Regions from separate parts of the Amycolatopsis roodepoortensis genome, predicted to be linked through region 1. Evidence: riboswitches for the same ligand, from Rfam matches in the RefSeq annotation. Region 1 holds a riboswitch; each other region holds the start of a gene.
What was found. Region 1 has a riboswitch for S-adenosylmethionine ahead of NQK81_RS30955 (methionine ABC transporter ATP-binding protein). Riboswitches for the same ligand answer to the same signal wherever they lie in the genome.
Positions count from the first base shown of each region.

Region 2: another riboswitch for S-adenosylmethionine. It lies ahead of thrC (threonine synthase); the one in region 1 lies ahead of NQK81_RS30955 (methionine ABC transporter ATP-binding protein).
Region 3: another riboswitch for S-adenosylmethionine. It lies ahead of NQK81_RS38750 (aminotransferase class V-fold PLP-dependent enzyme); the one in region 1 lies ahead of NQK81_RS30955 (methionine ABC transporter ATP-binding protein).

Region 1 is NZ_CP102415.1:6,457,616-6,467,882, reverse strand. Features, by position in the region: gene NQK81_RS30980 (DivIVA domain-containing protein) at 156-515, shown strand; gene NQK81_RS30975 (DivIVA domain-containing protein) at 515-844, shown strand; gene NQK81_RS30970 (fatty acyl-AMP ligase) at 906-2,597, opposite strand; gene NQK81_RS30965 (ABC-F family ATP-binding cassette domain-containing protein) at 2,649-4,421, opposite strand; gene NQK81_RS30960 (4-(cytidine 5'-diphospho)-2-C-methyl-D-erythritol kinase) at 4,489-5,454, opposite strand; gene NQK81_RS30955 (methionine ABC transporter ATP-binding protein) at 5,575-6,585, opposite strand; SAM riboswitch class I at 6,798-6,888, opposite strand; gene rsmA (16S rRNA (adenine(1518)-N(6)/adenine(1519)-N(6))-dimethyltransferase RsmA) at 7,111-7,947, opposite strand; gene NQK81_RS30945 (GNAT family N-acetyltransferase) at 7,988-8,572, shown strand; gene NQK81_RS30940 (DUF222 domain-containing protein) at 8,719-9,726, shown strand; gene NQK81_RS30935 (resuscitation-promoting factor) at 9,785-10,267, opposite strand, start outside.
Region 2 is NZ_CP102415.1:2,657,272-2,667,538, forward strand. Features, by position in the region: gene lepA (translation elongation factor 4) at 1-44, opposite strand, end outside; gene NQK81_RS12405 (class I SAM-dependent methyltransferase) at 158-745, shown strand; gene NQK81_RS12410 (VOC family protein) at 742-1,116, opposite strand; gene NQK81_RS12415 (EamA family transporter) at 1,140-2,045, opposite strand; gene rpsT (30S ribosomal protein S20) at 2,377-2,637, shown strand; gene holA (DNA polymerase III subunit delta) at 2,690-3,673, opposite strand; SAM riboswitch class I at 3,809-3,941, shown strand; gene thrC (threonine synthase) at 3,955-5,220, shown strand; gene NQK81_RS12435 (ComEC/Rec2 family competence protein) at 5,238-7,643, opposite strand; gene NQK81_RS12440 (ComEA family DNA-binding protein) at 7,640-8,362, opposite strand; gene NQK81_RS12445 (DegV family protein) at 8,508-9,353, opposite strand; gene octT (diglucosylglycerate octanoyltransferase) at 9,364-10,089, opposite strand; gene NQK81_RS12455 (histidine phosphatase family protein) at 10,092-10,267, opposite strand, start outside.
Region 3 is NZ_CP102415.1:8,033,705-8,043,971, forward strand. Features, by position in the region: gene ileS (isoleucine--tRNA ligase) at 1-2,401, shown strand, start outside; partial or broken gene NQK81_RS38730 (penicillin-binding transpeptidase domain-containing protein) at 2,608-4,210, shown strand; gene NQK81_RS38735 (ArsR/SmtB family transcription factor) at 4,254-4,937, shown strand; gene NQK81_RS38740 (potassium/proton antiporter) at 5,050-6,528, shown strand; gene NQK81_RS38745 (M23 family metallopeptidase) at 6,660-7,343, shown strand; SAM riboswitch class IV at 7,472-7,586, shown strand; gene NQK81_RS38750 (aminotransferase class V-fold PLP-dependent enzyme) at 7,619-8,974, shown strand; gene NQK81_RS38755 (hypothetical protein) at 8,994-9,599, shown strand; gene lspA (signal peptidase II) at 9,624-10,187, shown strand; gene NQK81_RS38765 (RluA family pseudouridine synthase) at 10,184-10,267, shown strand, end outside.

The DNA of each region.
Region 1 (10,267 bases):
GCTCACATGGCGGTGTGTTACACCTCGTCACTCGAAGGCGTTTCACCACGCCCCTGATCGAGTCGTGGAATAGCGCTGGCTCTTCCGGGGAACTCTCAAACCCGTTAGGACGGAATGCGGAGATCGCATTCCCCACCGAAACCGGAGAGAGTTTCATGTCGTTTACGGCCGAAGACATCACCGGCGCCACTTTCCCGAACGCCCCGATCGGGCGACGCGGATACGCCAAACACGAGGTCGACGCGTTCCTGGAACGGATCGCCGACACGATCTCGGACCGGGACGACCTGACGGCCGCGGAGGTCCACCACGTCATGTTCTCGCGGCCGTTGATCGGTAAGCGCGGCTACGACGAACGCGAAGTCGACGATTTCCTGGACAAGGTCGAAGTGCAGCTCGCCCACCGGACCGGCCAGCACGCGCTCGGCGTGCCCGGCGCCCGCGAAGAGGACGAAGCGACCGCCGAACGCGCCGTCCCGGCCCGCGGTCCCGTCGAGTTCCTGCGGGAGCGCTAGTGCCCGTCACCGCCTTCGAGGCCAGAACCCGGCAGTTCGACCGGGCGCCGATCGGGGCCCGCGGCTATCACGAACCCGCGGTCGACGCCTTCCTGGAACGGGTCGCGGCGACCCTCGACGGCGATGACGACCTGACGGTTTCGGACGTCCACAACGTCGCGTTCGCCAAGGCGCCGCTGTCGAAACGAGGCTATGACCAGGCAGCGGTCGACGCGTTCCTGCGAGACGTCGAAGGAACGCTGGCCGGGCTGTCGCAATCCGCCAGCTACTACATAGCGCCCGCCTTGGAGCACACCCATACCCGTAAGCCACCCTGGCGACGCCGCTGACCACCGGGAGGTGCAGCGAAAGGGCCGGGTCCGCGATGTTCGCGGACCCGGCCCTTTCGTGTCAGCTCGCCGCCGCGTTCTTGGCGATCTTGTCCGCGAACTGGACTGCGGTCGCGGCCCGCTTCACCTTGCCCGAGGGCGTCTTGGGGAGGCTTCCCGCCGGGAGCACCACGACAGCGAAGGGTCGCATGTCGACGGCGCCGCGTACCTTGGCCGCGACCTCCTTCGCAAGCGCCTTCTCCGTTTCGGGGTCTCCGGCGAGTTTGGATTCGACTACGACGGCGAACCGTTCCCGCCGGCTGCCGGCGTCGAGCCGCACGGCGACGGCGTTCCCCGCCCGGACCCCCTCGACCGAGGTCGCCGCGCGTTCGATGTCGGTCGGGTACAGGTTCCGGCCGCCCATGATGATGACGTCCTTGCGGCGGCCGCAGATCACGATCATGCCGTCGACCAGGTAGCCGAGGTCGCCGGTGAGCAGCCAGCCGTCCTCGTCCTGCGTCGCGAGCGGCCCCTCCATGGTCAGGTACCCCGGGGTCACGGCCTCGCCGCGCAGGCGGATCTCCCCGACCTCGCGCTCCCCGAGCACGGTTCCCTTGTCGTCGACGATCTCGGCTTCGAGCCCGTCGAGCGGCGGACCGAGCACCGCGAAGGAACGGACCTCGTCGGTCCCGCGCCGCGGGTCGCCCTCGGGGACCGGCACCGCGCGGTTGTCCGCCTCGAGTGCGTCGGCCTCGACCACGTCCAGCGTCAAGCCGGTGAACAACGGCGCGAATGAAACCGCGAGAGTCGCCTCCGCCATGCCGTACGCCGGGAAGACGCATTCGGCGGGCATCTTGAAGCGTGCTCCAGCCTCGACGAACGTCCGCACGGCCGTCTCGTCGATCGGCTCGGCGCCGTTGAGCGCGATCCGGAGCTTCGAGAGATCGTACGCGTCGTCGTCCTCGACACGGGACATCCGCCTGCCCACGATCGCGTACGCGAAGTTCGGCGCGGCCGTGGTCGTGCCGTTGTACTTGCTGATCAGCTGCGGCCAGATCAACGGTCCCGACAGGAACTCGAGCGGCGTGATCTTGACGAGTTCGACGCCGAACGTCATCGGTACCGTCAGGAAGCCGACCATCCCCATGTCGTGGAAGGTGGGCAGCCACGAGACCATCACGTCGACGTCGAAATCGAACTCGGCCCGGTCGACCATCGCCTTGACGTTCGAGTACAGGTTTCCGTAGGTGATCTGAACGGCCTTCGGGTCGGCCGTCGATCCGCTGGTCAGCTGGAGAAGCGCCGTGTCCGATTCGGCCGTGGGCACGGGCTCCGCCAGCGGTTCGGCCTCGAGCAGCTCGGTGATGACCTGGAACGCGATGCCGTGCTCCGTGAGCACCGGCGCCAGCTGATCGAACGGCTCACCGAGCAGAACCAGGCCGGACCCGATCATCCGCAGCACGCGAACGGTGTCCTCGGCCCATTCGGCGAGGTCGGTGCGCTGCGTCGGCTGGTGCAGCATCGTCACGCTGCCGCCGGCGAGCCAAACCGCCTGAACCGTCGGCGCGATCAGCGACGGCGCCGCCGCCAGTACCGCGACCGCTTTGCCGGGCTCCAGCCCAGCCGCCACCAGACCCCCGGCGACCCGTTTGGCCTGCTCGTGAATCTCGGCCCACGTACGCCGAACCGGCTCCTTGGGCTCCCCGGTGACCATTCCCCGCTGCTGACCTCGCCCCGCCGCGGTGGCGACGAGCGTGTCCACGAACCGACTCATGCGCGTCACACTACTGTCCGCGCTGAAAGGCCCGCTCGCCGTCGCGTGAACTCATTCGATCGCTTCGGAGGTCTCGAGCCACTGGGCCTCGACCTCCTCCTTCTCCGTTTCGACGGCTTTCAGTTCGGTGTTCAGCTCGATGAGCTTCGTCGGATCGGTCGCCGCGGCGAGCAGCGCCGCGTGCAGCTTCTCTTCCTTCGTGTGCAGCTGGTCGAGCTTGCGCTCCAGACGGGACAGCTCCTTCTGAGCCGCCCGCTGTTCCGCGGCGCTCTTCTTGGGCGCGGAGGCCTGCGCGTTGCCCGCCTTCCGGTCACCGCCGGCTTTCTCGAGGCTCTTGGCGCGCCGGTTCAGGTACTCCTCGATCCCGCCCGGCAGGTGGGTCACCTGCCCGTCCCCGAACAAGGCCACGATCGTGTCGCAGACGCGTTCCACCAGGTATCGGTCGTGCGAAACGACGACGAGGCTGCCCGGCCAGGAATCCAGCAGATCTTCGAGCTGCTGCAAGGTGTCGATGTCGAGATCGTTGGTCGGTTCGTCGAGCAGCAGCACGTTGGGCTCGGCCATGAGGAGCCGGCACAGCTGGAGGCGGCGGCGTTCGCCACCGGAAAGGTCCTCGACCGGCGTCCACTGCCTCGCGGCGGGGAAACCCAGCTTTTCGGCCAGCTGGGAAGCGGTGAGCTCCTGCTTGCCGAACACGACACGTCCGGAGACCTCTTCGATCGCCTGCAGCACGCGCAGATCGCCCGGCAGATCGTCGAGCTCCTGCCGGAGGTGCGCGAGGCTGACCGTCTTGCCCTGGATGCGCCGCCCCGTCTCGGGCTCCCTGTCACCACCGAGCAACTTGAGGAGCGTCGTCTTGCCCGACCCGTTCACGCCGACCAGGCCGATCCGATCCCCGGGCCCGATCCGCCAGGTGACGCGATCGAGCAGGGTGCGGTCGCCGACGGTCAACGTAGCGTCCTCGATCTCCAGCACGGTCTTACCCAGCCGACGGCGGGCGAACGCCTGCAGCTCGACCGAATCACGCGGCTCCGGCACGTCGGAGATCAGCGCCTCCGCCGCCTCGACGCGGTAGCGCGGCTTCGAGGTCCTGGCCTGCGGGCCGCGGCGCAGCCACGCGAGCTCTTTACGAGCGAGGTTCTGCCGCTTCTCTTCCGCCGTCGCCGCCAGCCTCGCCCGCTCGGCGCGCGCGAAGATCCAGTCCGCGTAACCACCTTCGTACTGCTCGACGCGACCGTTCGTGACCTCCCAGGTCAGACTCGCGACCGTGTCGAGGAACCACCGGTCGTGCGTGACGACCACGACCGCGATCTTGCGGTTGAGCAGGTGATCCGCGAGCCAGCGCACACCTTCGACGTCGAGATGGTTGGTCGGCTCGTCGAGGACCACGAGGTCCAGTTCACCGGTGAGGGCGGCGGCCAGCGCCACCCGGCGGCGTTCGCCACCCGACAGGTTCGCCGTCTCCTTGTCGATGCCGAGAGCGGTGATACCCAGACCATCCATAATGGACCGGACACGCGCGTCAGCGGCCCACTCGTGCTCCGCGCCGTAGCGTTCCAGCACGACATCTCCGACCGTGCTGCCGTCGGGAAGTTCGGTCCGCTGGGTGACCACGGCCATCCGCAGGCCCCGGACCTGACTGACACGTCCCGTGTCCGGCTCGCTGATCCCCGCGAGGACCTCCAGCAGCGTCGTCTTCCCGCCCCCGTTGAGACCGACGACACCGATACGCTGCCCCTCCGCCACACCGAGCGAAACACCGTCGAGCAGCGGGCGCACCCCGAAGGACTTGCTCACCGACTCCAGGTTGACCAAGTTGGCCATGCCTCAGCCGATCCTTTCCAAAAAGCTCGCACCACAACGAATTGGTCGATGTCCATTTCGGACACCCTTATGCGTGCACCCGAGGCGGCGACGGCCGCGGCGCGTCGTCTCCGCCGACCAGCCGGGCTCCGGGGACCGGCCCGTGCGCGACACGCACCGTGCGACAGACACCGGCGCCGGACAGTTCCGCGGCGACCTCGACGGCCGACTGGGCGTCCGCGCACAGAAAGGCGCAGGTCGGCCCGGACCCGGACACGGTGCCGGCGAGCGCACCCGCGTTGACTCCCGCCCGCAATGTGCGGCGCAGCCCCGGACGCAGTGAGACAGCGGCCGCCTGCAGGTCATTGCCGAGAAGCAGCGCCAACTGCCGCGGGTCGCCGGAGGCCAGCGCCTCCACCACCGGGGTGTGTGAGCCGATCCGCGGCGGGCTGCCCTCTTCACGCAACTTGTCCAGCTCGCCGAACACCCTCGGAGTCGAAAGCCCACGCTGGTCGAACGCCAAGACCCAGTGGAAGGTGTGCCTCGACAAGACGGGCACCAGCTGCTCGCCCCGGCCGGTGCCCAGCGCTGTCCCGCCGTAAAGCGCGAAAGGAACATCGCTGCCGAGCTTCGCGGCGATACCCGCCAGCTCGTCCCGGGAAATGTCGAGCTTCCAAAGCGACGCGAGCCCCACCAGGGTCGCGGCCGCGTCGGCACTGCCACCGGCCATCCCGCCCGCGACCGGGATGCCCTTGCGCAGCACCACTCTGACCTTGGACTCGCCATCCGCCTTGCCGACATGGGCCGCCAGCGCCTGCGCCGCTTTCCAGGCGAGGTTATTGGCTCCTGTCGGCACGGAACCTTCACCTTCGCCGTAGACCTCGACGCCGGGGTCTTCGGTGACCGCGACGGTCACCTCGTCGGTCAGGGAAAGCGCCTGGAACACGGTCACCAGCTCGTGGTAACCGTCCGGGCGTACGTCACCGACCGACAGGTGCAGGTTGACCTTGGCGGGAACCCTGACGGTTACTGGGGGCGGTACGACGGCGAGCACGCCTCAAGCCTACGTGGCCGCTCCACTTGCGCTGCCACCAGGAGAAAGAGAACGGAGGGGGCAGACGCGAACGGGCCGCCCCGGACGCAGTTCGTCCTGAGCGGCCCGTTCGGAGAGAAATCAGGCGGCGACACCCTGCGGTCCGCGGACCGGGTGGGTCACGTGGCCGCCACGTTCGGCGATCCAGGCGAGCGCGGCGTCCGCGCGCTCACCGCGCACCCCGAGGCGGAACCGGCCGACCGGAGTGTCTCCGATCCGGGTCAGGCCGCCCCCGATGGTGGCGAGCTCGACGTCGAAGCGACCGGCGGCCTCCGGCAGCAGCGCACCGACCGAGGCGAAGCCGACGAGCACGACGTCCACCGCGCGGTCGTACTTCGAGGCCTGCGCCCGCCCGGTTTCGATCGCGGGAAGCAGCGCCTGCGCGGTCCGGCTGTTCGGGTCGGAGATCAGGTCGAGCACGGTTCCGCGTTCGATGACCGCGCCGGCCTCCAGCACCGCGACGTCGTCGCAGACACGGCGGACCACACCCGCGTCGGGCGTGGTGAGCAGCACCGTGACGCCGAGTTCGGCGCGCGCACGGTCGAGCACGGTCAGGACCGCGCCGGACTCCTCGGGCTGCACGCCCGCCGTCGGGTCGTCGGCCAAGAGCACGGACGGTCCGGCGGCCAGCGCCTTGGCGATGGCCACCCGGCGCAGCTGGCCCTCGGACAGGTCGCCCGGTCGCTGCCCGGCACGGGGGGTGAGCCCGACCAGATCGAGCAGGTTGCCGACCCGGTTACGGCGCTGCGGGCCGTCGAGGCCGAGCTGTTCGAGCGGCGAAGCGATGTTGCCGGCGATGGTGCGCTCGGCGAGCAGCTCCGGCTTGGTGCTCACGACTCCGACCTGGCGCCGGATTTCGCGGAGACGGCGTCCGTCGAGGGTCCCGGTGTTGAGGCCGTCGAGACGGACGACGCCGCGGTCGGGACGCTCCTGGAGACCGATGCAACGAGCGAGGGTCGATTTGCCGGAGCCCGCCGGACCGACGACTCCGAACAGCGAGCCAGCTTGGATGTCCACGCTCACATCGCGCAGTGCGACGACGGGATTTCCGTTGAGGGGAAAGGACTTGGACAGGTTTTCGACAGTGATCACGAAAGGCTCCATGCAAATGGGGCGCTGCTTCTTTCGAGCGCGCCAACCGTCACCGAGTGACCGTCCGGGAAACGGACGGATTCAGAGGTAAGGGAAAGAACTCAGGCAGTAACGGTGGAGCGTCGACACGCACTTACCGTGCGGCGACCTTCATCGACGACACGTCGCCTGGTCAGCAGGAGCGGGTGGGTGACCCTGTTCATTAGGCACAGCCTCCATCGGTCCTGGCTGTAGCACCTGCCCTGTGGAGGGTGGTTGCTGCGACTTCGGCGAGCCAGGTCTCTCAGTCGCTCGGGATGGCTCACTGAGTAAAACCGATCCCACTGGATGAAAGCAAGCGCGTAGGCGCAGATCACACGTCTGGTCGCGTCCATCATACAGGATTGGCTGCCCATATCATGGGACGCCGGCTGGCGTACCCGGCCTGCGGCAGGCGCGCTGCCTGCTAAGACAAGGTTCGCCCGCGCCGGATCGAGAGGAGGAACCACGCAGTCGCGCGGCCCCGGTCACACCTGCGCCAGGTGGTCAGCCGGCAGCCGCGGCGATCCGGGCGAACTGATGGACGTCCAGCTGCTCCCCGCGGGTTTTCGGGTCGATACCCGCCTTTTCGAGCAGTTCCCCCGCGCGTTCGGCGGAACCGGCCCAAGACGCCAACGCGGCCCGCAAGGTCTTCCGCCGTTGCGAGAAGGCGGCATCGACGACCGCGAACAGCCGCTCCCGTTCCACGGACGACACCACGTCGCCCCGTTCGAAGGCGACCAAGGCGGAGTCGACGTTCGGAACAGGCCAGAACACCGCCCGGGGCACCGCGGCGACCTTGCGCGTCTTCCCGTACCAGGCGAGCTTGACGCTGGGCACGCCGTAAGTCCGGCTTCCCGGACCCGCCGCCATCCTGTCCGCGACCTCGGTCTGGACCATTACGAGACCACTGGTCAGCGACGGCAGTTCGGCGAGCAGGTGGAGCACGACGGGAACGGCGACGTTGTACGGCAGGTTCGCGACGAGCGCCGTCGGTCGTGCGGGCAGATCGTCCGCGGTGATCCGCAACGCGTCCGCGCCGACGACCGTCAGCCTTTCGGCCCCGCCTCGCTCGGCCACGGTGCTCGGCAGCCGTCCCGCCAGCACGGGATCGATTTCGACCGCGACGACCTCGGCGCCGGTCGCGAGCAGTCCGAGTGTCAGCGAGCCGAGGCCCGGCCCGACCTCCAGGACGACGTCCCCTTCGCCGATCCCCGAGAGGTCGACGATGCGGCGCACCGTGTTGGGATCGTGCACGAAGTTCTGGCCGAGCTTCTTGGTCGGACGTACGTCCAGCTCGGCCGCGAGCGCCCTGATTTCCGCAGGACCGAGCAGTTCAGTCACCCGACGATCGTAACCAGGCCCGGTAAGCCACGATTGGCCGGTGGACGACGTCGTACTCGATGGTGAAAAAGTCCGGCTGCGCGACTGGCGCCCTTCCGACCTCGGGCCGCTCCTCGACCTACTCGATCCCGCGCGGCCCTGGCACGAAACGAACGGACCCTATTTCGGCACCCCGACCACGGCCGCCGTCGAATCCACGGCGCGCGAACTCACCACGATCAAGGCCGAGCCGCCCGATCCCCGCACCAGCCTCGCCGTATGCGACCTGAGCGACGGAAGATTGATCGGCCGGGTCAGTTGGTATTGGGAAAGCAGGGAGACCGACTGGCGGCGGATGGGGCTGGTCATCTACGACGAACGGTTTTGGGGCGGCGGGTTCGGCACCGAGGCCTTGCGCATGTGGACGACCTACTTGTTCTCCCGCACCGACACGCTCCGCCTGGACTTCGCCACGTTCTCGGGGAACCCGGGGATGATCGCCGTCGGGCGGCGGCTCGGGTTCGTCGAAGAAGGCCGGTTCCGGCGCGCCCGGCGCTGGTCCGGCGGCGTCCATGACGCCGTCGTCTACGGGGTGCTCCGCGAGGAGTGGGACCGGAGGCATCGCTCAGGCATGGGGCCGGCCTGATCCGACCCCACCATCCGGATGGCTTTTCCCAAGCGACACGTATCCCACTCAAGGGTGATCGGCGCAGTTCGGCGCAGCCGGAGCGTGATGATCATCCACCCGATCGATACCGTGCATTCGTTCGAATCTGCCTCGACAATCGAGGGATGACCAGCACAAACATTCCCAAGGCCTTCCCGCTCAACCTGCCGGAAGGCGACGCCGAACTGCTTCTCGACGAGTTGCGGACTCGGCTACGCGAAGGGCGACGTCTTGTCGCCGAGGTCGGCCAGATCCTGGCCGAGATCGAGTCACGTGGTGTCCGGGACCTCTACGGATACAACTCGATCGCCGTCTTCTACGAACATGTGGCCCGGGTGCCTCGAGCAGAGGCTCAAAGAGTGACCGGCAGAGCGCTGGCGCTCAATTCGAGACGGGCGCGCGACGGCACGTCGATCGACCCCGTCGCGCCCCTGACCGGCACCTCGGCCACCACCGGCGCGTTGGCCGAGGCCAGTATCGACCGGATCGTCACGGTCATGAAGAAGCTGCCCGAGCACGTCACGGCGAGCGCACGGCTCGAGGCCGAGAAGGGCTTGGTCGAACTCGCCGGCGTCGCGAGACCGCGCGACGTCACGGTCGCGGGCACGGAGCTGCTCGCAGAACACGACCCGGATGGAAAACCCAAAGACGACCCCGCTCCGCAAAGGCGGCGGAGCGAGTTCTGGTTGCGCCAGAAACGAACCGGCCGCTGGGACATGCGCGGCGACCTCGATGCCGAGACGGGCGCCCGCCTGAACGCGCTCCTGGTGCCGCGGGCCTATCCGGCCCCTGACAAGGAAGCCGACGACCGTTCGCCGGCAGAGCGTCGCGGCGACGCGTTCGCGGAGATCGTCGAGCTCGCGGAAAGCGACCCGGACATCCCCGTGCCCCGGCAGAGCTCGGAACGGGTCAGCGAGCAGTCTCAGGCTGCCGAGCCGGCCACGGAGCCCGCCAACCGTCCCCAGCCCGTCCAGACGCCGCCTCAGAGCCCCCAAAGCCCGCCCCGCGGCGGAGGAGGGCTTCGACAACCGGCCAGGAACGTGGCCCACATACGGACCGCGCGCTGGTGGGCGAGATTCTCCAGACCGAGGGCCGGGAACCCGGCTCAGCCACCCAAGCCCCTAACGGCCTGAAGGCCACCTCGCGGGCGAACCCACACGGTGACCTTCAGGAAAGGGGAATGATCTGGCGTCAGGCCTTCTTGCCACAGTGCGGCCAAGCGCCGTAGCCGCCACGGTCCTCGCGGACCTTCTCGGCGACAGCGATCTGCTGGGCCTTGCTGGCCTGGTGCGGGTACGCGGCGTACTGGTCGCCGCCGTAGGCGTCCCAGGTGCTCTTGTTGAACTGCAGGCCACCGTAGTAGCCGTTGCCGGTGTTGGCGGACCAGTTCCCGGTCGACTCGCACTGCGCGATGCGGTCCCAGGCGCCGGCGTCCCCGATGACCGGGTCGGCGGGCTTCTTGGTACCGACCTTGACGATCTTGGGCTTGGCCTCGGTGATGACCTCTTCCGAGACCTTCTCGCGGCCGACCTCTTTGCCGTTGCGCTTGGTGACCTTGTAGGTCACGGTCTTCTGGCCCGGGGTGCCCGGGTCCTCGACCTTGGTCTTGCCCTTTTCGAGGTTCGGGTCGTCGACCTTCTGCTCGGGCGGCGCGATTTCCTCGTTCTGCTTGAC
Region 2 (10,267 bases), 3.8 Mb from region 1:
ATGAGCTCCGGGGGCGTGAAGGTCGTGTCGGCGAACGTCGTCAACGGGTTTCCTCGCGAAGGTCGGGGTGTGCCACCTCTATGCTCCCATGCCGCTCCGGGTGCGAGTGGGGGTCATCCCCGATGCGGCCCGTGGTGAGCTGTGGTGCCCTCGAAGTATGAGCACTTCACTGTCCCAGATACTCGACCGAACGTTCGGCCGTCCCCGGGGACTGCTCGGCCGGTTCGGTGGCCGGGCGATGGCCCACGGCAACGCCGCCACTGAGCTTCGCATCGTCGAGCTGGCGTCGATCGAGTCCGGCGAAACCGCCCTGGTCGTAGGCCCGGGCCCGGGCGTCGGTCTCGAGGCCACGGCCGGACGCGCGGGCCGCGCGATCGGTGTCGATCCCTCCCCGGAGATGCTCGCCCTCTCGCGCCGTCGCTGCGGCGACGAGGTGGAGCTGCGGCCCGGCACCGCGGCCTCGACCGGCCAGCCGGACGAAAGCGTCGACGTGGTCCTGAGCGTCAACAACGTGCAATTGTGGGAGGACCGGGCGGCCGGATTCGCCGAACTGTTCCGTGTGTTGCGGCCCGGCGGGCGGCTGCTGCTGTCGTCGCACGAGAAGTGGCTGCCGGTCTCCCGCCACGAGCTGGCCGACGAAGTGGCCGCCGCCGGCTTCACCGACCTGCAGACCTGGACCTGGGAACCGCCGGGCCTCGGTGCCTCGCTCGCCGCTCAGCTGCGCGCGATCAAGCCGCTGAACTAACGCGGGTCAGTGCGCAACGGGTGCTCACGCGGCACCTCGACCAGCACGATCCTGGTGCCGTCCGGGTCGGCGATCCACGCTTCGTCCAGCCCCCAGGGTTCACGTCGCGCCCCGCGGACAGGCTCCAATCCCTTCTCCGCGAGTTCCTCGAGCGCCGCCGGCAGGTCCCGGACCTGGAGCCACAAGGCGACGTCAGGGGTCGGACCGGTCTTCCCGGTACCGACGATCTCGATCGACCCGTTCCCGGCGAAGAACACCGTCCCGCCGGGGAACTCCTTGTCGATGGCCAGGCCCAGGGTGTCCCGATAGAACGCCGTCGACACGTCGAGGTCCTTCGGGTGGATCAGCACCCTGCTGCTCAGCACGTCCATGGCTCAATCCCTACCGGATGGGTTCAGGCCATCGCAATCGCGGTGATCCCCGCCAGCACCACCACCGACCCGGCCAGCCTGCGGACGGCGTTCGCCTCCCCCAGGACCAGCCAGGCGGCAAGGCCACCCAGGACGATGCTCAGCTCCCTCGCCGGTGCGACGAGGCTCACCGGAGCGATCTGGAGGGCGTAAAGCACCAGCAGGTAGGCGACCGGCGACAACACGCCGACGACGAGCACCTCACGCTTGTGTTCGCGCCAGAGCCACGAGACCTCTTCGCGGTCCTTCAGCGCGTACGGCGTCATGAGGACGCTCTGCACGATCGCGCCGGTTCCGAAGTAAACGATCGGCGGGACCCCGAGACCCGTGACCGAATGCGCGTCCCACAGGGTGTAAGCGGCGATCGTGAGACCGGTCAGCAGTCCGTAGATCAGGCCTTTGCGGCGGGCGACACGATCGGCGGCGTCGGCATGCGCCGGCGCCCGCCCGGTCCCGATCACCAGCACCCCGGCGACCACGAGGAACGCGCCCACCAGGCCGAGCACCCCCGGTCGCTCGCCGAGCAGGACGACGGCCGCGAGCACCGAGATCAGCGGTCCGGTACCGCGGGCGACGGGATAGACGACGGAGAGGTCGCCGACGGCGTAGCCCCGCTGGAGGACGACCCCGTAGGTGACGTGGAACACCGCGGTGACCACCGCGGCGAACAACCAGGTCCACTGTGGACGTTGCGGCTCCACGGCCAGCGAGACGACCATGACGGGGACGAGCAGGACAGCCGACAGGCTGTAGTAAGCCCAGACGAACCGGGCTCCACCACGACGGATCCGCTTGGCCGCGAGATTCCAGCCCGCGTGGATGACGGCGGCGATGACGACGAAGGACAGGGCGGTGGCGTTCACGACGGACCTTTCACGTTTTCCGCGCATGCGGAAAACACCGGTCCTCCAGGCTTTTGTCCCGTCAGATGAACGGCGGCGCTTCCGGCCCCGCCGATGGTGCCGCTCGGACCTGTCCCGTCTGCCCTGATTGTGTGTTTCCCGAGCGGGCAGGCGGCGGAACCCTAGGCACTACGCTCCGCACCGTACCTCAAGCCCTCGTCCCGAGGTGGCCGCGAGCCACCCCTGGACGGCTGTTAAGCTTGCCTTTCACCGTCGTGTGGCATTCCGTCATGGAGGAAACCCGCGCGCTCTCACGAGTACGCAGGGCCGGTCACAGCGCGACGGTGAAACCACCGAGAGATTCAAGAGGAGCGCCCCCGTGGCCAACATCAAGTCGCAGATCAAGCGCATCACCACCAACGAGAAGGCGCGTCAGCGCAACCAGGCGATCCGGTCCTCGGTGAAGACCGCGATCCGCAAGTTCCGTGAGGCCGCCGACGCCGGCGACAAGGCCAAGGCCCTGGAACTGCAGAAGGACGCGGCCAAGAAGCTGGACAAGGCCGTGACCAAGGGCGTTCTCCACGCCAACCAGGCCGCCAACAAGAAGTCCGCGCTGGCGAAGCGCGCGAACTCTCTCTGATCGGCTTTCGAAGGGCCCCGGCGACGCGAGTCGCCGGGGCCCTTCGCCGTGTTCAGCGGCTTGTACCGTGGGCGTCGACGACCTCCAGGACGGCACGCTCCAGCGCGTACTCCGGGTTGGCCGCGACTCCCTTGACCTCGGCGTTGAGCCGGGCGACCACCCGCATCGCGGTGGCGAGCCCGTCCTGGCCCCAGCCGCGGGCCTGTCCCTGCGCCTTGCGCACCTTCCACGGCGGCATGCCCAGCTCACCCGCCATCTGGTTCGGGTTGCCGCGACCGGCACCGGACACCCGCGCGATCGTCCGGACGGCGTCGGCGAGGGCGTCCGCGACCAGCACGTGCGGCACGCCCAGCTGCATCGCCCAGCGCAGCGACTCCAGCGCCGCCGCCTTGTCCCCGGCGACGGCCTTCTCCGCCACGGCGAACCCGTTCACGTCCGCGCGACCCCGGTGATAGCGCCGGACCGCCTGCTCGTCGACCGCTCCGCCGGCGTCCGCGACCAGCTGGGTCGCGGCCGACGACAGTTCACGCAGATCCGAACCGACCGCGTCGATCAACGCGAGCACGGCCGCACCGTCGATCTTCCCGCCGACCCGGCGGACCTCGTTGCGGACAAAGGATTCCCGCTCGGCGGGCTTGGTCAGTTTCGGGCACTCGACGACCTCCGCACCGGCCTTCTTCAAGGCGGTGGGGAGCCCCTTCGCGGCCTTGCTCCGGCCACCTCCGCTGTGCACGACGACGAGCACGATGCCGTCGGCGGGGGCCTTGACGTAGGCCATCACCCCGTCGGCGAGCTCCTGCGAGATGTCGTGCGCGGATTCGAGGACGATCACCCTCCCTTCGGCGAATAGAGAGGGGCTGACCATCTCCGCGAGTGCCGGGACTGTGAGGTCCGACACCCGGATCCGGGTGAGATCCGCCGTCGGATCGGCCGCTTTGGCCGCGTCCGAAGCGCTGCGGACCGCGCGTTCGATCAGCAGCTCTTCCTCACCGAGAACCAGGACCAGCGGCGATGGGGCGGAAGCTTGCGTCGTCACGGTGACGATCCTGCCACTCCTCCTCTCGTGTGCTTTGTCCGGTGATGTGTTGCGGGCACGGTGGCCCCACCTGAGCCTCATGTCGTACGGTGTTGGCGAGGCGACGCGATCACACGCGTGCCGACAATCGAATACCGCTCATCCAGAGGGGCAGAGGGAACGGCCCGATGAAGCCCCGGCAACCGGCGTCAGCCTGTCATTCCGCGATCGCGGGATAGCTGACGAACACGGTGCCAATTCCGGCCCGCCATGGCGGGGCAGATGAGGAAAGGAACCTCGCGATGACCGCAACCCTCGGCACGACCTCCACCACCAAGACCCCGGATCTCGGACCGGCCGTCGAACTGGTGTCGAAGGAAGAGGGACACCGGCAGCCGCTCGCCCCCGAATTCGTTTCCGCCGAGGACTTCTCGCCGCTCGAAGTCGCCTACGACTTCGGCCGCGTGCGCCGCGAGGACATCGAAGCCGGACCGAAGAACATCTGGCGCTACAAGAAACTCCTTCCCGTTCCCTCGAACGTCGAAGAGATCCCCAACACCGAACCCGGCGCCACCCGGCTCATCCAGGCCGACAGGCTCGCGAAAGCCTTGGGCGTCAAGAAGGTCTGGGTCAAGGACGACACCGGCAACCCCACTCACTCGTTCAAGGACCGCGTGGTCGCCGTTGCTCTGGCGGCCGCGCGCGAGTTCGGGTTCGACGTGCTCGCCTGTCCCTCGACCGGCAACCTGGCCAACGCCGTCGCCGCCGCGGCGGCCCGCGCCGGCTGGCGGTCGGTCGTGCTGATCCCGAAGACCCTGGAACGCGCCAAGATCCTCACCACCGCCGTGTACGACGGTGACCTGATCGCGGTCGACGGCAACTACGACGACGTGAACCGGCTCGCCACCCAGCTCGCCGCCGAGCAGGAGAGCTGGGCGTTCGTCAACGTGAACGTCCGGCCCTACTACTCGGAAGGCTCCAAGACGCTGGCCTTCGAGGTCGCCGAACAGCTCGGCTGGCGGCTTCCCTCCCAGATCGTGGTGCCGATCGCCTCCGGTTCCCAGCTCACCAAGGTGGACAAGGGTTTCCGCGAGTTCGGACAGCTCGGCCTCGTCGACGAGACGCCGTACAAGGTGTTCGGCGCGCAGGCCACCGGCTGCTCCCCCGTCTCGGCGGCCTTCCGTGCCGGGCACGACGTCGTCCAGCCGGTCAAGCCGGACACGATCGCCCGGTCGCTGGCGATCGGGAACCCGGCCGACGGCCCCTACGTCCTCGACGTGGTCAACCGCACCGGCGGTGCGATCGAAGACGTCACCGACGAAGAGGTCGTCGAGGGCATCCGGCTGCTCGCCCGCACCGAAGGCATCTTCACCGAGACCGCCGGCGGCGTCACCGTCGCGACGGCCAAGAAGCTCATCGAAACCGGCAAGCTCAACCCGGACGAGGAGATCGTCCTGCTGATCACCGGTGACGGGCTCAAGACCCTCGACGCCGTCGAGGACAAGATCGGCCCGAAGGCCACCGTCAGCGCCTCGGCCGACGCGGTCCGCGAGGCTCTGGGCATCTGAGTTCCCGACGGCCCGCCTCAAGAACGAGGCGGGCCGCGGGGCTCGCCCCGGCGCACCAGGGCGAGGCCTCGCGCGTCGGCGACGACAGCGGTGTCGCCGTCCGTGTCCGTCCTGGCGACCGACGCGCCGATGGCCACCAGATTGTCCAAAGTGGACTTGTTCGGATGTCCGTAGGTGTTTCCGGCGCCGACGCTCACCAACGCCGCCCGCGGCGCGACGGCGTTGAGGAAATCCGGTGCCGTGTAACGGCTTCCGTGGTGCGGGACCTTCAGGATCTCGGCACCCAGTTCGGCGCCCTCGGCCATCAGGTCGGTCTGCGCCGCGAGCTCGATGTCGCCCGTCAGCAGCACCCGGCCCGCCGGGGTCCCGGCGCGCAGGACGACCGAGCCGTTGTTGATCACCGTGCCGTCCTGTTCGCGGACCGATCGACTGGTGACGTACCGCGGCCCCAGTACGTCCAGTGACAGCCCCGGCCAGTCCAGCCGTTGCCCGATCTCCAGCTCCAGCAAGGGAATCCCGCGGCGCGCGGTCTCGTCCGCGACCTGCTGCCACGCCCAGGCGGGAGCCCGGCCGGGGCCGACGGCGACCGCCCCGACCGACCTGCCCTCGAAGACGGATTCGAGACCGCCGATGTGGTCGGCGTGCAGATGACTCAGCACGATCAACGGCACCCGGTCGACGCCGAGCCTGCTCAGGCATTCGTCGACCGGCCCCGGCTCCGGCCCGGTGTCGACCAGGACCGCCCGCCCTTGCTCACCTGTGGCGAGGGCGACGGCATCACCCTGCCCGACGTCGCAGGCGACGGCACTCCACGACGCCGGCGGCCATGCCGGAGCAAGCACTCGCACCGGCACGAAGACGAGCAGTCCGACGGCCAACGCGACCGCCAGGAGGATCCTGGCGTGCCGCAGCCGGATGGCGACGAGCAGGACGACGAGCAATCCGGCCGCCAGTAACCCGCCCCACCAGCCATCCGGCCAGTCCAGGACCGCTCCCGGCGCACGGGCGCCGTGGCGGGCCACGGTGATGAGCCAGCTCGCCTCGGGTTCGGTCAGGCGGACCAGCAGAGTTCCCGCCGACGGCCACCACGGGCCGACGACGGTGGCGAGCACGCCGAACACGGTGGCCGGGGCGACCACCGGCGCGGCGAGCACGTTGGTCACCACCGAGACGAGACTGACCGATCCCGCCATACCCGCGATGACCGGCGTCGTCACCACGAACGCGGCCAGCGGGATGGTCAGCCCCTCGGCGTAGCCTGCCGGAACACCGCGTCCGACCAGCCAATCCGCCCACCTCGGCGCCAGCAGTACCAGCCCGGCCGTGGCCAATACCGAAAGCGCGAACCCGAAGTCGGCGGCCATCGCGGGGTCGGCCACGACGAGCCCCGCCACCGCGAACGCCAGCGCGGGCAGCGCCGAACCCCGGCGCCCCAGTGCCAGCGCCAGCAGCCCGACCGCCCCCATCACCCCGGCGCGAAGCACGCTGGGCGCGGGCCCGGCGAGGACCACGAACCCGGCGAGCCCCGCGGCGGCCGCGGCGGCGGAAGTCCGCGGCCCGACCCGGAGCACCCTCAGCAGGAGGAGGATCGAGCCGCAGACGATCGCCACGTTCCCACCGCTCACGGCCATCAGGTGGGACATGCCGGAGTCCGTGAACTCGCGTTCGACCCTCGGGGACAGTGTGCTCGTGTCCCCCACGACCAGCCCGGGCACGAGACCGGCCTGCTCCTCCGGGAGGACGGCGCACAGCTCCCGGAGCCCGGCGCGCAGCGATTCCGCGGCTCGCTGCCACCAAGGCTCCGGCCCGAGGGCCGACGGCGGGCCTCGCACCGAGAGGACCGCGACCGTCAGTTCGGCCCCCTTCGACGGCGCGAGCCGCCCCGAGGCGGTGACCTGCTGCCCGGGCAACAGGCCGGTCCACCCCTCGGCGGGAGCCAGCAGGAGGATCCGGCCGGCCGAATCCACCACCCGATCACCCGTCACCGCGGTGTCCACCGTCGCGGCGATGACCACCAGGCGGGTGCCTGCCCGGCGATCGGCGTATCCGGCACCGCGGACCGGACGTGGCCGCTCGGTGACCACCACCCTCGTGGTGACGTCACTCCCCCGTGCGGCGGCAGCACGGAGGTCGTCATGCTCGGCGGCCCGGATCCGTAGCGCCACCGGACCGGCGGTGAGCACGCCGAGGACGGCCAGGGCACCCAGGCCCGCCACCCACCGGGACGCCGTCCGGCGGGCGCGGACACCGGCGGCGATCGCGAGCACCACGGCGGCCGCACCGCAGAGCATCGTGATCCACCAGCCGCCCAACAACCCGGAAAGAGTGCCGAGCCAGGCAGTCATCGCGGCCGGTATCAGCCGCACGTCCTGCCCTCGCCACGACGCGGTGTCCACTTCGGACGGATCGGCGGACGGGTTCATCCGACGGACACCAATTCCCGGACCTTCTTGAACTTGCTTTCGCCGATCCCTTCTATGTCACGGAGTTGCTCGACGCTGGTGAACCCGCCGTGCCCGGACCGCCAGTCGACGATGCGTTTCGCCATCACTTCGCCGACCCCGGGCAGGGTGTCGAGTTGCTCGGCCGTGGCCGAATTCAGGTCGAGCTTCCCCGGCGGTGCCGCCGTTCCCGCCGCGGCGGGAACGGGGACGCCGACGGCCACCTGCTCGCCGTCGGTGAGCCGCCGGGCCAGATTCACTCCGGTCAGATCCGTTCCGGGCTGTGCCCCACCGGCCGCCGTGAGGGCATCGGCGACCCGTGCGCCCGGAGGGACCGTGACCAGGCCGGGTTTGAGGACCCGGCCGACGACGCTGATCACCAGAGGCGCCTTGCCCGCCGCGGCGGGGACGTCTCCGGCGGCCTTCGCCGACGGCAGGGGCGGCGGGGTCTCCGCCCCCGGCCGGTGTCCGAACAAGGCGATCGCGCCGGTCACGATCACGGCCACCGCGATCAGCACGGCCGCCACGACGAACCACCGCCGGTTCACCGGGATCCCGTCCGCCGTGAACCGGGCGGGCACCCAGCGGCGGGCGAGCCTGCCCGCGGGCGGGCCCTGGGTGGGCGACGACAGCTGCGCTGCCAGCCACGCCAGCCTGGCGTTGACGGAGGGTCCCGATGGACGGGCGGTTTGGTCGAACACGTGAACGACGCTACGGAGCGGGAGTGGCGGGCGGCAGTGGTGAATCCCGAGGCTGTGGACAAGTGGGGTGTTGTGGACAACCCGGCCGCGGCCGCGCCCTGTTCACCGGTTTCCGTCGGGGAGGCGTGGGAGGCTTGCCGGTTTTCTAACCGGCTCGCTGGATCACGACACCGAGCACACCGGGGCCGGTGTGGGCCCCGATGACGGCGCCGATCTCCGAGACCACGCACCCGTCCGGGCAGTTGATGGATTCCTCGAGCCGGTTGGCCAGTTCGACGGCGCGCTCGGGGGAAGCCAGGTGGTGGACGGCGATGTCGGCGAGCCCGCCTTCGGCCGCTTTCACGGCGAGTTCGACCAGGCGCGCCACCGCGCGATTCATCGTCCGCACCTTCTCCAACGGCTGGATCCGCCCTTCGGACATGTGGAGCACGGGTTTCACCGCGAGCGCCGTGCCGAGCAGGGCGGCCGCCGGGCCGATCCGCCCGCCGCGGCGCAGGTATTCGAGGGTTTCGACGGCGAACAAGGTCTCCGAGCGGCTCACCGCGTCGACCGCGGCGGCCTCCACCTCGGCGGGTTCCGCCCCGTCAGCGGCGGCGCTCGCCGCGCGCAGGGCGGCGAAGCCGAGTCCCATCGCGGTGCTGCGCGAATCGACCACGCGCACCTTGTCCGGCCCGACCTCCTGGGCCGCGAGCACCGCGGCCTCCCAGGTGCCGGACAACTCCCGGGACAGATGCACCGACACGACGGCGTCCGCACCCTCGGCCAGCGCGGCCCGGAACTCCTTGACGAATTCGGCGGGCGTCGGCCGGGACGTCGTCACGAGTCTGCGTTTGCCGAGCGCCTCGGCCAGGGCGGCGGGGCCCATTTCGAGGCCGTCGAGGAAAACGACGCCGTCCACGAGGACGTGCAGCGGGACCACCCGGATCCCGTTCCGTTCGGCGAAGCCTTCCGGCAGGTGGGCGGTGGAATCCGTGACTACGGCGACCGACACGGCAGTCAGCCTACGTTGCCGCGGGGCGGAGCACCGGGGCCATCAGGCGGGCCATTTCCGCGCCGACGGCGGCATGTCCCTCCCACCCCCAGTGCATTCCGTCCGGATTGCCCCGCCCGCTCAGCACGTGGTCGCCGACGACGGCTTCGAGATCCAGCAGCGGGACGTCCGCGCGACGGCCCCAGTCGGCGAGGGCGGCGGCGGCACCGGCGCGGGCGGTGTGGACGCGGCCGTACGAGTCGGATCGATGCACGGAGGGCAGCATGCCGAAGATCGGCAGCTCCGGTCGCAGCGTGCGCAAAGCCCCCACTGCGGTGTCGAGATACTGGACGGTGAGCTTCGACGGCAGGACCACCGGGCGCCCCCGGAGGGCGATCGCGAGCCGCGGTTGAGCGGTCAGATACGCCTTGCGCACCACGCGCCGCAGCGGGTCGGGCCGCAGATAGCGGAGACCGGTGCGCAGGTAGGTGGGCAGCGGCGAGGGCAGGGTGTCCATGCTGCCGACGGCCAGCACGACGGCGTCGACGTGATGCAGATCGGCCCAGACCCGCGGATCACCGATCAACGACCACCAGGCGTCGCGGGCGGTCCAGCCGAACCCGGCGACGAGGTCCGCGGCGCCACCGAGCGCTTCGGCGGCGATGTTGGGCCACAGACGCGCGTCGTCGGCGGCGTGCGGGCCGTCCGGGCCGTGGAAGCTGAGGGAATCGCCGAACACCAGCAGGCGCGGGGCCATGGTCAGCCGGTGATGCCCGCGTTGTAGGCGGCCAGCCGCCAGTTGCCGTCCCGCCTGGTCAGTTCGACCCAGTGACAGTTCGCGATCCCGCCCAGCGAAGGCCAGGACGGGACCGGCAGGCCGAGCAGTTTCGCGGTCAGCGCGATGATCAGGCCGCCGTGCGTGGCCAGCAGTACCG
Region 3 (10,267 bases), 1.6 Mb from region 1:
GACCGCGGTGCACCCGGACGTGCGGTACGTCGTGGTGGAATCCGACGGCAAGCGGTTCCTGCTCGCCGAAGCGCGCGTCGCCGCGTACGCCCGCGAGCTCGGTGAGGAGCCGACCGTCGTCGGGCACTACACCGGCACCGAACTGCTCGGAACCCGTTACGCACCACCGTTCCCGTACTTCGCCGGGCACGAGAACGCGCACCGCGTGCTGTCCGCGGACTACGTCACCACCGAGGACGGCACCGGTGTTGTCCACATCGCGCCCGCCTACGGTGAAGAGGACAAGGTCGTCACCGACGCGGCGGGCATCGTCCCGGTCACCCCGGTGGACGCGCAGGGCAAGTTCGACGCGACCGTCTCGGATTACGAGGGCCAGCAGGTCTTCGACGCCAACCCGAACATCATCAAGGATCTCAAGAACGGCACCGGTTCCGCCGGCCGTCAGGGCGCGGTCCTGCTGCGTCACGAGACCTACGAGCACCCGTACCCGCACTGCTGGCGCTGCCGCAACCCGCTGATCTACCGCGCCGTCTCGTCGTGGTTCGTCGCGGTGACCGAGTTCAAGGACCGGATGGTCGAGCTGAACCAGCAGATCACCTGGTACCCGGAGAACGTCAAGGACGGCCAGTTCGGCAAGTGGCTGGAGAACGCCCGCGACTGGTCGGTCTCCCGCAACCGGTACTTCGGTACGCCGATCCCGGTGTGGCAGTCGGACGACCCGGCGTACCCGCGCACCGACGTCTACGGTTCGCTCGACGAGATCGAGCGCGACTTCGGCGTGCGGCTGGAGAACCTGCACCGGCCGTTCATCGACGAGCTGACCCGGCCCAACCCGGACGACCCGACCGGGAAGTCCACCATGCGCCGGATCGAGGACGTGCTGGACGTCTGGTTCGACTCGGGTTCGATGCCCTACGCGCAGGTGCACTACCCGTTCGAGAACACCGAGTGGTTCGAGCACCACTACCCGGGTGACTTCATCGTCGAGTACATCGGGCAGACCCGCGGCTGGTTCTACGTGCTGCACGTGCTCGCGACGGCGCTGTTCGACCGGCCGGCGTTCCGCACCTGCATCTCGCACGGGATCGTGCTCGGTTCGGACGGCCAGAAGATGTCCAAGTCGCTGCGCAACTACCCGGACGTCAACGAGGTCTTCGACCGCGACGGCTCCGACGCGATGCGCTGGTACCTGATGGCGAGCCCGATCCTGCGCGGCGGGAACCTGGTCGTCACCGACAAGGGCATCCGCGACGCCGTCCGCCAGGCCGTGCTGCCGCTGTGGAACTCGTACTACTTCCTCGCGCTCTACGCGAACGCCGAGGGCGTGGAAGGCCAGTGGCGCACGGATTCGAAGCACGTCCTCGACCGGTACGTGCTGGCGAAGACGCACGAACTGGTGACCGACGTCGAGCACGCGCTCGACACCTACGACGTCGCAGGCGCTTGTTCGACCGTCCGTGACTTCCTCGAGGTGCTGACGAACTGGTACGTGCGCCGGTCGCGCGACCGGTTCTGGGCGGGCGAGCAGGACGCGATCGACACCCTGCACACCGTGCTGGAGGTGACGTCGCGGGTGGTGGCGCCGCTGCTGCCGCTGACGACCGAGGTCGTCTGGCGCGGGCTGACCGGCGGCCGTTCGGTACACCTGACCGACTGGCCGAACGCGCTCGACCTGCCCGCCGACGCGGCGCTGGTGACGGCGATGGACCGGGTGCGCCAGGTGGCGTCTTCGGCGCTCTCGCTGCGGAAGTCGAACAAGCTGCGGGTGCGGTTGCCGCTGGCCAAGCTGGTCGTCGCCGCGCACGAGGCGGAGTCGCTGCGCGAGTTCACCGACATCCTGCGCGACGAGGTCAACGTCAAATCCGTCGAGCTGACCACGGACGTCGCCGCGCACGGCGGTTTCGAGGTCGCGGTGAACGCCCGCGCCGCCGGTCCGCGGCTCGGCAAGGACGTCCAGACGGTGATCAAGGCCGTCAAGGCCGGTGAGTGGACGACGTCCGAGAGCGGCGCCGTCGTGGCGGCCGGGATCGAGCTCGTCGAAGGCGAGTACGACCGGCGTCTCGTCGCCAAGGGCGGCGGCGCGGCGGCGGAACTGCCCGGCGGCGCCGGGCTGGTGCTGCTCGACACCGAGGTGACCGACGAGCTGGCGGCCGAGGGGCTGGCCCGTGACCTGGTCCGGGTCGTGCAGCAGGCCCGCCGTGACGCCGGGCTCGACGTCGCCGACCGGATCGCGCTGACGGTCGACGCGCCGGAAGACGTGGTCACGGCGGCGAAGACGCACGAGGAGTTCGTCGCTTCGGAGACGCTGGCGACTTCGGTGGCCTACGGCGACGTCGCCGACGGCTCGGCCGGGACGGTCGGGGAGGGCACCAAGGTGACCGTGGCGGTCGCCAAGGCCTGACCTCGCGGGTGACATGAAAGGCCCCTTCATCGCAAATCCGCGATGAGGGGGCCTTTCAATGCGGTCGCGAGGTCCCGATCACCGGGATCACGAAAAGGATTCGGATCAGCCGCATTCCCGTCCGAAGCGCGCCTTGCGCGGGGGAAATCGGCAGGCTGGCGCCCGGGGGCGCGCGAGGGGCGTGCCGTATGGGGGAGAGCGAATCCATGAGTCCTGCCCGGAAAAGAGGCATCCTGATCGGCGCCGCGCTGGCGGTCGTCGCCATCGTGGTGGCCGCGGTGGTGCTGCTGGTCAAGGAGGACCGGGCGCCCGCGGCCTCCGGAGGCGGGCCGGGGGAGTCCACCGCGAACGCGCAGGACAGCCCCGCCCAGGTCGCCACCCGGTTTCTGCGGCTGTTCGACACGGGTGACCTGACCACCGCCCCGGTCGACGATCCGGCGGCGGCCACGGCCGCGCTGACCGGGACGCGCAACGCCCTCGGCGGGGCCTCGGTCAAGACGTCCCTCGGCGAGGTCCCGACGACGCCGGGTGACGCACCCTCGACGTCGGCCACCTTCCACGCCGCGTGGACGTTCGCCGGCGGCAGTGTCTGGAAATACGAAGGCAAGCTGGACCTGGTGCGCAACGCCGGGAAATGGGTCGTCCGCTGGGCGATGTCGGCGATCCACCCGAAGCTCGAAGCCGGGCAGCGGCTCGCCATCGCGCCGGTTTCGGCTCAACCGGTCGTGACCGACCGCGACGGCAAGGCTCTCGTCGGCGGTGACGCGGCGGGCGTCGCGCCGATCCTGCAGGGGGCGTTGTCCAAGGTCGCTTCCGGGGAGAACAGCGGCACCGGAGCGACTGTCACCGTGTCTCGCGTGGACGCCTCCGGAAAACCGGTCGAGACGCTCTTCGGACAGGCGGCCGAGACGGACAAGCCGTTGGTTTCGACGTTGAGCGTGGCCTCCCAGACCGCCGCCCAGAAAGCCGTCGACGGCTTCCAAGGGCCGGCGATCATCGTCGCGATGAAGACCTCGGGCGAACTGCTGGCGGTCGCGCAGAACGGCGCCGCCGGGAACCAGCCGAAGGCCCTCAACGGCCTGTACTCGCCGGGGTCGGCCTTCAAGATCGCCACGGCGACCGGCGGCGTTGCAGCAGGGCGGCGTCACCGCCGAGTCTCCGCTGGCCTGCCCGGGCAGTGAGCAGATCGGCACCCGCACGCTCAAGAACGACAACGGGTTCGACCTGGGGACCGTCTCGCTGAAGACGGCGTTCGCCGCGTCGTGCAACACGACCTTCGGGCGGCTCGCCAAGCAGCTGCCCGCGGACGGTCTCGCGAAGGCCGCGAGCCAGTTCGGTCTCAACGCCGACTTCGAGATCCCGGGACTGTCGACGGAGACCGGGAAGGTGGAGCCGTCCGCCGGCGGTGACGAGCAGGTCGAAGCCGGGATCGGGCAGGGCAGGGTGCAGGTCAGCCCGCTGGGCGCGGCACTCATGGCCGCGACGGTCGCCACGGGGAAGCCGGTGGTCCCGAAGCTGTGGCAGGGTCTGGAGACCAAGGTCAACGCCGGGTACCAGGCCCCGCCCGCCGGGGTGCTGAACCAGGTCCGCGCGATGATGCGCGAGGTCTGCACGACAGGGACCGCGAAGGCGTTGAAGGGCAGCGGAGCGGTCTTCGGAAAGACCGGGACGGCGCAATTCGGCTCGGGCGCGGACGCCAACGGCTGGTTCGTCGGCTATCGCGGGGACGTGGCGTTCGCCGTCATGCTCGAAGGTTCCAACGACTCCAAACCCGCGGTGCAGCTGGCGGCGAAGTTCCTGGCGGGCTGACGCTTCGGCGGTCGCCGAACCGTGGGTCTTCTACGGTGGACGCATGGAGACGATCGCCCTGGCCGAGGTCGCGGCCGTGCTCGCCGATCCGAGCCGCGCGTCGATGTGTCTCGCGCTGCTCGACGGGCGTGCCTGGACGGTGACCGAGCTGGCAGGCGCGGCCGACGTGGCCGCGTCGACGGCGAGCGAGCACGTGACGAAGCTGACCGAGGCCGGTTTCGTCGTGCGGGTCAAGCAAGGGAGGCACAGTTACGTCCGGATAGCCGACCCCCGGGTGGCGGAGCTGATCGAGCATCTGGCGCAGCACGCCGAACACCGGCCGGTGAAGGGGCTTCGGTCGTCGGTGCGGGTGAAGCGGCTCGAGTTCGCCAGGACCTGCTACGACCACCTCGCCGGGACGGTCGGGGTCGCACTGCGGGACGGAATGCTCGCCGCCGGGCTGATCGACGACGCCGGCGGCCTGACGCTGACCGGTCGCGGGCGGGAGGTGCTCGGCGCGCTCGGGGTGGAGATCGACGACGGCCGCCGCCCGATGCTGCGCGACTGTCTGGATTGGACGGTCCGGCGTGATCATTTGGCGGGCCGGGTGCCAGCGGCGTTACTGTCTCACGGTGTGAGCGCCGGCTGGTTGTCCCGTGAGGGCAACCGCGCGGTGAAGGTCCTGCCCGCGGCGGAAAAGCCGTTCGCGGCACTCGGTGTCGACCTGGTGGCCCTGCGCAGTCCCTAGTGGACAGTCTGTAACACAGGTTGTCCGCGCGCTTTCCGACCGGTACACGAACGTGTGACGATCACCGCCTCACTATTCTGGAGCCCTCACGGCGACCGGAACGGGAGGCGACATGGAGCAACTCCCGCTCATCCTCGGCACCGGCGGCGCCGTGCTGCTCGTCGCCGTGATCGCCGTCCGGGTGTCGATCCGGGTCGGCCTTCCCTCGCTGCTGCTGTACCTGGGGATGGGGGTCCTGCTCGGCGAAGCCGGGTTCGGCATCCAGTACGACAACCCCGAGCTCACCCAGTCGCTCGGCCTCGCCGCGCTGGTGATGATCCTGTCCGAAGGTGGTCTCACCACCCGCTGGTCGGCCGTGAAACCCTCGCTGGGCATCGGAATCGCACTGTCCACAGTGGCCGTGGTGGTGAGCATCGCGGTCACCGGCGCCGCCCTGCACTGGTTACTGGGCCTGGACTGGCGGATGGCGTTGCTGTGGGGCGCGGTACTGGCCTCGACCGACGCCGCCGCGGTCTTCTCGGTGCTGAGATCCGCGGGGATCGGCAAGCGGCTCGTCGGCGCGCTGGAGATCGAGTCGGGGATCAACGACGCCCCGGCCTACATCGCCGTCGTCGTCCTCGCCGAGGGGACGACCATCGACTGGTCGCTGCCGCTGCTGGTGGTCTACGAACTCGCCGCCGGGCTGGTGATCGGCCTGGCCTTCGGCTGGGGCGGGGCGTTCGCGCTGCGCCGGGCGGCGCTTCCCGCCACCGGTCTGTACCCGCTGGCCACGGTCGCGGTCTGCGTCGTGGCGTATTCGAGCGGGCAGCTCGCCCACGCGTCGGGCCTGCTCGCCACCTACGTCGCGGCCCTGGTGCTGGGCAACTCGAAGCTGCCGCACCGGTCGGACACGCTGTCCTTCGCCGAAGGGCTCGGCTGGCTCGCGCAGATCGGCCTGTTCGTGTTGCTCGGCCTGTTCGCCTCGCCGAGCAGGATCTTCGAAAGCCTCATCCAGGGCCTGGTCGCGGGCGCGGTCGTGCTGCTGCTCGCCCGCCCCCTGTCGGTGCTGCTGTCGGCACTGCCGTTCAAGATCCCCTGGCGAGAACAGGTGTTCCTGTCCTGGGCCGGGCTGCGCGGGGCGGTCCCGATCGTGCTCGCGCTGATCCCGCTGTCGTCCGGGGTGCCGGGCGCGCAGGAACTGGTCGACGCGGTATTCGTGCTGGTCATCGTGCTGACGCTGCTCCAAGGGGCCACGCTGACCCCGCTCGCGAGAATCCTCGGGCTGGCCCAGCACGCCGAGGCGCACGAGATCGACGTCGACTCCGCGCCGCTCGACGAGATGGGCGCCGAACTCCTGCAGGTCCGGATCAACACCGGATCGAAGATGCACGGCGTGTACCTGGCCGAGCTGCGCCTGCCGGTGGGGGCGACGATCAGCCTGCTCGTCCGCGACGGCTCCGGCTTCACTCCGAACAAGAACACTCGGCTCCAGGAGCGCGACCAGTTACTCGTCGTGACCACCGCCGAAGCCCGTGACGCGGCCGAACGACGCCTGCGGGCCGTCGACCGCGCGGGCCGCCTCGCCAGGTGGAAGGGCGAATCCGGCCAGTAGGTCACGAACCGGCACCAGCTGTTCGTCGGTTGATCTCAGAAACTTCTTCCCATTTGTACTCCTTTTGGATTACTTTCCCCGCAATCGACTCCATCGAATGGGTGAGTGTCACGGGGTAAGGAGTACGCAAGGTGACGAAGCTTCCTGTGCGGTTCGCTGGCCTGGGGGCCACTTTGGCACTCGTCGGAGTGGTTCTAGCCGCCCCGACGGCTACTGCGGCCGGCGCTTTTCCTGCCTTCGGGCTGCCCTTCGACACTGGCCAGTCGGTCTACTCGGCGGGGATCCACTCGGACAACGGCACGTCCGGAGTGAAGAACGCCATCGACTTCAGCCCGGGCGACAAGACCGTTCGCGCCCCGCTGGCGGGCACGGTCCGGATCCAGCACTGCTCCGGCGGCGACTGGGTGACCGTCGACCACGACGGCGGCTGGCGGACCGGGTACTACCACCTGGAGGGCATTTCGGTCACCGACGGCCAGAAGGTCGCCCCGGGCGACGCTCTCGGCCGGACCGGCAACGCGCTGCCCTGCGGTGGCAGCAGCACCGGCGCGCACGTGCACTTCACCCTGTGGACCCTGCCGACGGCCGCCGCGCAGGGCGGCGACTCGCGCGACTTCGGGGTCGGCGCGGGCAACTGGAACGGCCTGTCCTACGACGAGGTCTCGACCAAGGTCGCCGAGGCCTACGGCGAAGCCATCGACGGCAAGACCTTCGGCGGCTGGCAGTTCACCGCGGGCACCGATCAGTACTCCGGCACCGCGACCGAGGTCTCCTCCCGCTCGACCGTCCCGCTGCCCGGCCGATTCCGGGCCTGACCTGCCGTTGCCCGGCGCGGCGCGGCGCCGGGCAGCGGTTCTTCCCGCTTGCGGAACACGTGAGCGGCGTCTCAAGATGCGGACGAGGGCTGGCTCGATCGCCCGCCCATCCGCTAACTTCGTCCGTAGGTCACGAGTGTCAGCGTCAAGCCCCGGCTAGCTGACCGGCAACCCTCCTTCCGCGGTGGGGTGCCCCGGGTGAGGACCTGGCTCGTCGCGTGGTGCGGCGGGCAAGCGCGGGATCCTCGCCGGGTCCCCTGGCCCGGAGGATGACGATGACCCTCGCTCTCGAACGCACGAACGGCCCCGCTGAAGTCGTTGCCACGCACCAGATCCCGGCGGTCGCGTGCGCCGATCTGCGGGTTCCGCTGGTCACCGGCGGCGACATCGGCTACGCCAACCTCGATCACGCGGCGAGCGCCCCGTGTCTGGACAAGGTGCGTGCCGCGGTCGACGAATTCCTGCCCTGGTACGCCAGCGTGCACCGCGGCGCCGGGTTCGCTTCGCAGGTTTCGACCAAGCTTTACGAGCGCACGCGCGGAATCCTGCGCGACTTCGTCGACGCGCGATCGACCGACACCGTCGTGTTCACCCGCAACACCACCGATTCCTTCAACCTTCTCGCGCGCAGCCTGCCGAAGCACACGTCGGTCATCGTGTTCGACACCGAGCACCACGCCGCGCTGCTGCCGTGGAAGGGACCGAACGTCCGCCGGATCGAAACCCCGCGGACCCGGCTCGCCGCGGTGTCCGCTGTGGACGAAGCGCTCGCGGACTGCCCGCAGGGACCGCGGCTGGTGGTGCTCACCGGCGCGTCCAACGTGACCGGGGAACTGTTGCCGGTCAAGGAGATCGCGGCCGTCGCGCGGCGACACGGCGCCCGGATCGCGCTCGACGCGGCGCAGCTCGCGCCGCACCGGAAGATCTCGGTGCGCGAACTGGACGTCGACTACGTCGCGCTGTCGGGCCACAAGCTGTACGCGCCTTTCGGTGCCGGCGCGCTGATCGGCCGCGCCGACTGGCTGTGCGCGGCCCAGCCGTACCTCGCCGGCGGTGGCGCGACGAAGCTCGTCAACCGTGACTCCGAAAACCTCGGCGTCGTCTGGAACTCCGGTCCCGAGCGGCACGAAGCAGGTTCCCCCAACACCGTCGGCGTCTACGCGCTCGGCGTCGCCTGCGAGACCCTGGCCGCGAACTGGGACGGGATCGTCGCCCACGAGGAGGAACTGCTGGCGCGTCTGCGCCGCGGCCTCGCCGCCATCCCCGGATTCGCCGAACTGCGGCTGTTCGACGCGCCGGTCGACCGGGTCGGCACGCTCAGCTTCGTCGTCGACGGCTTCGACCCGGGCTGGCTCGCCGCGGTCCTTTCGGCGGAGTACGGAATCGGCGTGCGGGACGGCGCGTTCTGCGCGCACGTGGCGACGAAGCGGCTGATCGCCGTGGCCGGTTCGACGGGGCAGCAGGCCGTGCGGGTCAGCCTCGGCCTCGGCAGCACCACCGAGCACGTGGACCGGATCGTCCTGGCGCTGCGCCAGATCGTCGCCCGCGGCGCGCGCTGGCAGTACGAGAAGCCGGAGGGCCGCTGGGTGCCGGAGAACGATCCGCGGGAGCTTCCTCCGTTCTGCGCCTGACCCACTACCCTCACCCTGTATGGGGAACGAGCGACCGCGTTACTGGTTTCCGCTGGCGTTGCTGGGTTTCGCCCAGCTGCTGGTGGTGGCTTTCGGCGGAATGTGGTCCGGGGGCTGGTTCGCCTACGCGCCCGCCGGTGAACGACATTCGTTCGGGTACGTGGGCTTGTACGGGGTCGAGATGAGCCGCGCGAACGTGGCCGCGCTGGACGCGTCGTTCGACATCGCCGCCGGCCGGACCGACGGCTGGCTGTTCGCCGTCCTCGCGGTCTACCTCGGCACGGTGCTGTTCTACGCCTTCCGGACGAAGACCCTGCGCTGGTGGAAGGTCGCCGCGATCGCGCTCGGCGGACTGGTGGCCATCGTGCTGGCGGATCTGGTCGGCTACTGGGAATTCGATCTCGACGGCGACACCCGGAGCGCGATCCTGCTGACACTCGGCCTGGCGGGGCTCGCGTGGCTGGAGCGCAGTGTGCTGGTGCTCGTCGTGGCCGCGGCGTTCGTGCTCTGCGCGGTCGTGCTCGCCCAAGGACAGCTCGCGCTCGTGCTTTCGTCGCTGGTCGTGCTCGCCGGGGCGTTCGCGGCGCTGCTGAGCAGGCCGAAGACGGCCGCCGGGGAGTCCTGAACACGCTCAGTGGACAATGGGGCGGTGAGTACTGAGCCCGAAACGGCGCCACCGTCGCCCCCGCTGCCCAAGAAGCGCGTCGCCCTGGTGTTCGCCGTCGCCGCGGTGCTGTGGGGGATCGACCTCCTCACGAAGCAGATCGCCGTGTCCACGCTGGAGGGCAAGCAGCCGGTCGAGTTCCTCGGCGGGCTCGTGTACTTCCAGCTGGTGCGCAACCCCGGCGCCGCTTTCTCGATGGCCACCGGGCTGACCTGGGTGCTCGCGCTCGTCGCGATCGCCGTCGTGATCGCCATCGTCTGGCTGGCCCGGCGGCTGCGCTCGACCGGCTGGGCGATCGGCCTCGGCCTGGTGCTGGCGGGCGCGCTCGGCAACCTGACCGACCGGATCTTCCGTGCGCCCGGGCCGCTGCAGGGGCACGTGGTCGACATGATCTCCGCGTTCGCGCCGAACGGGCAGGGCTGGGCGATCTTCAACGTCGCCGACTCCGCGATCTGCGTCGGCGGCGTGCTCATCGTGATCCTTTCCTTGCTGGGCAAGGACTACGACGGAACATCCACCAAGGACAAGAAGAAAGCGGCGAGCGAATGAGCGCGCGGATGTTGCCCGTTCCCGACGGGCTCGACGGTATGCGCGTCGACGCGGGGCTGGCGAAACTGCTGGGGCTTTCC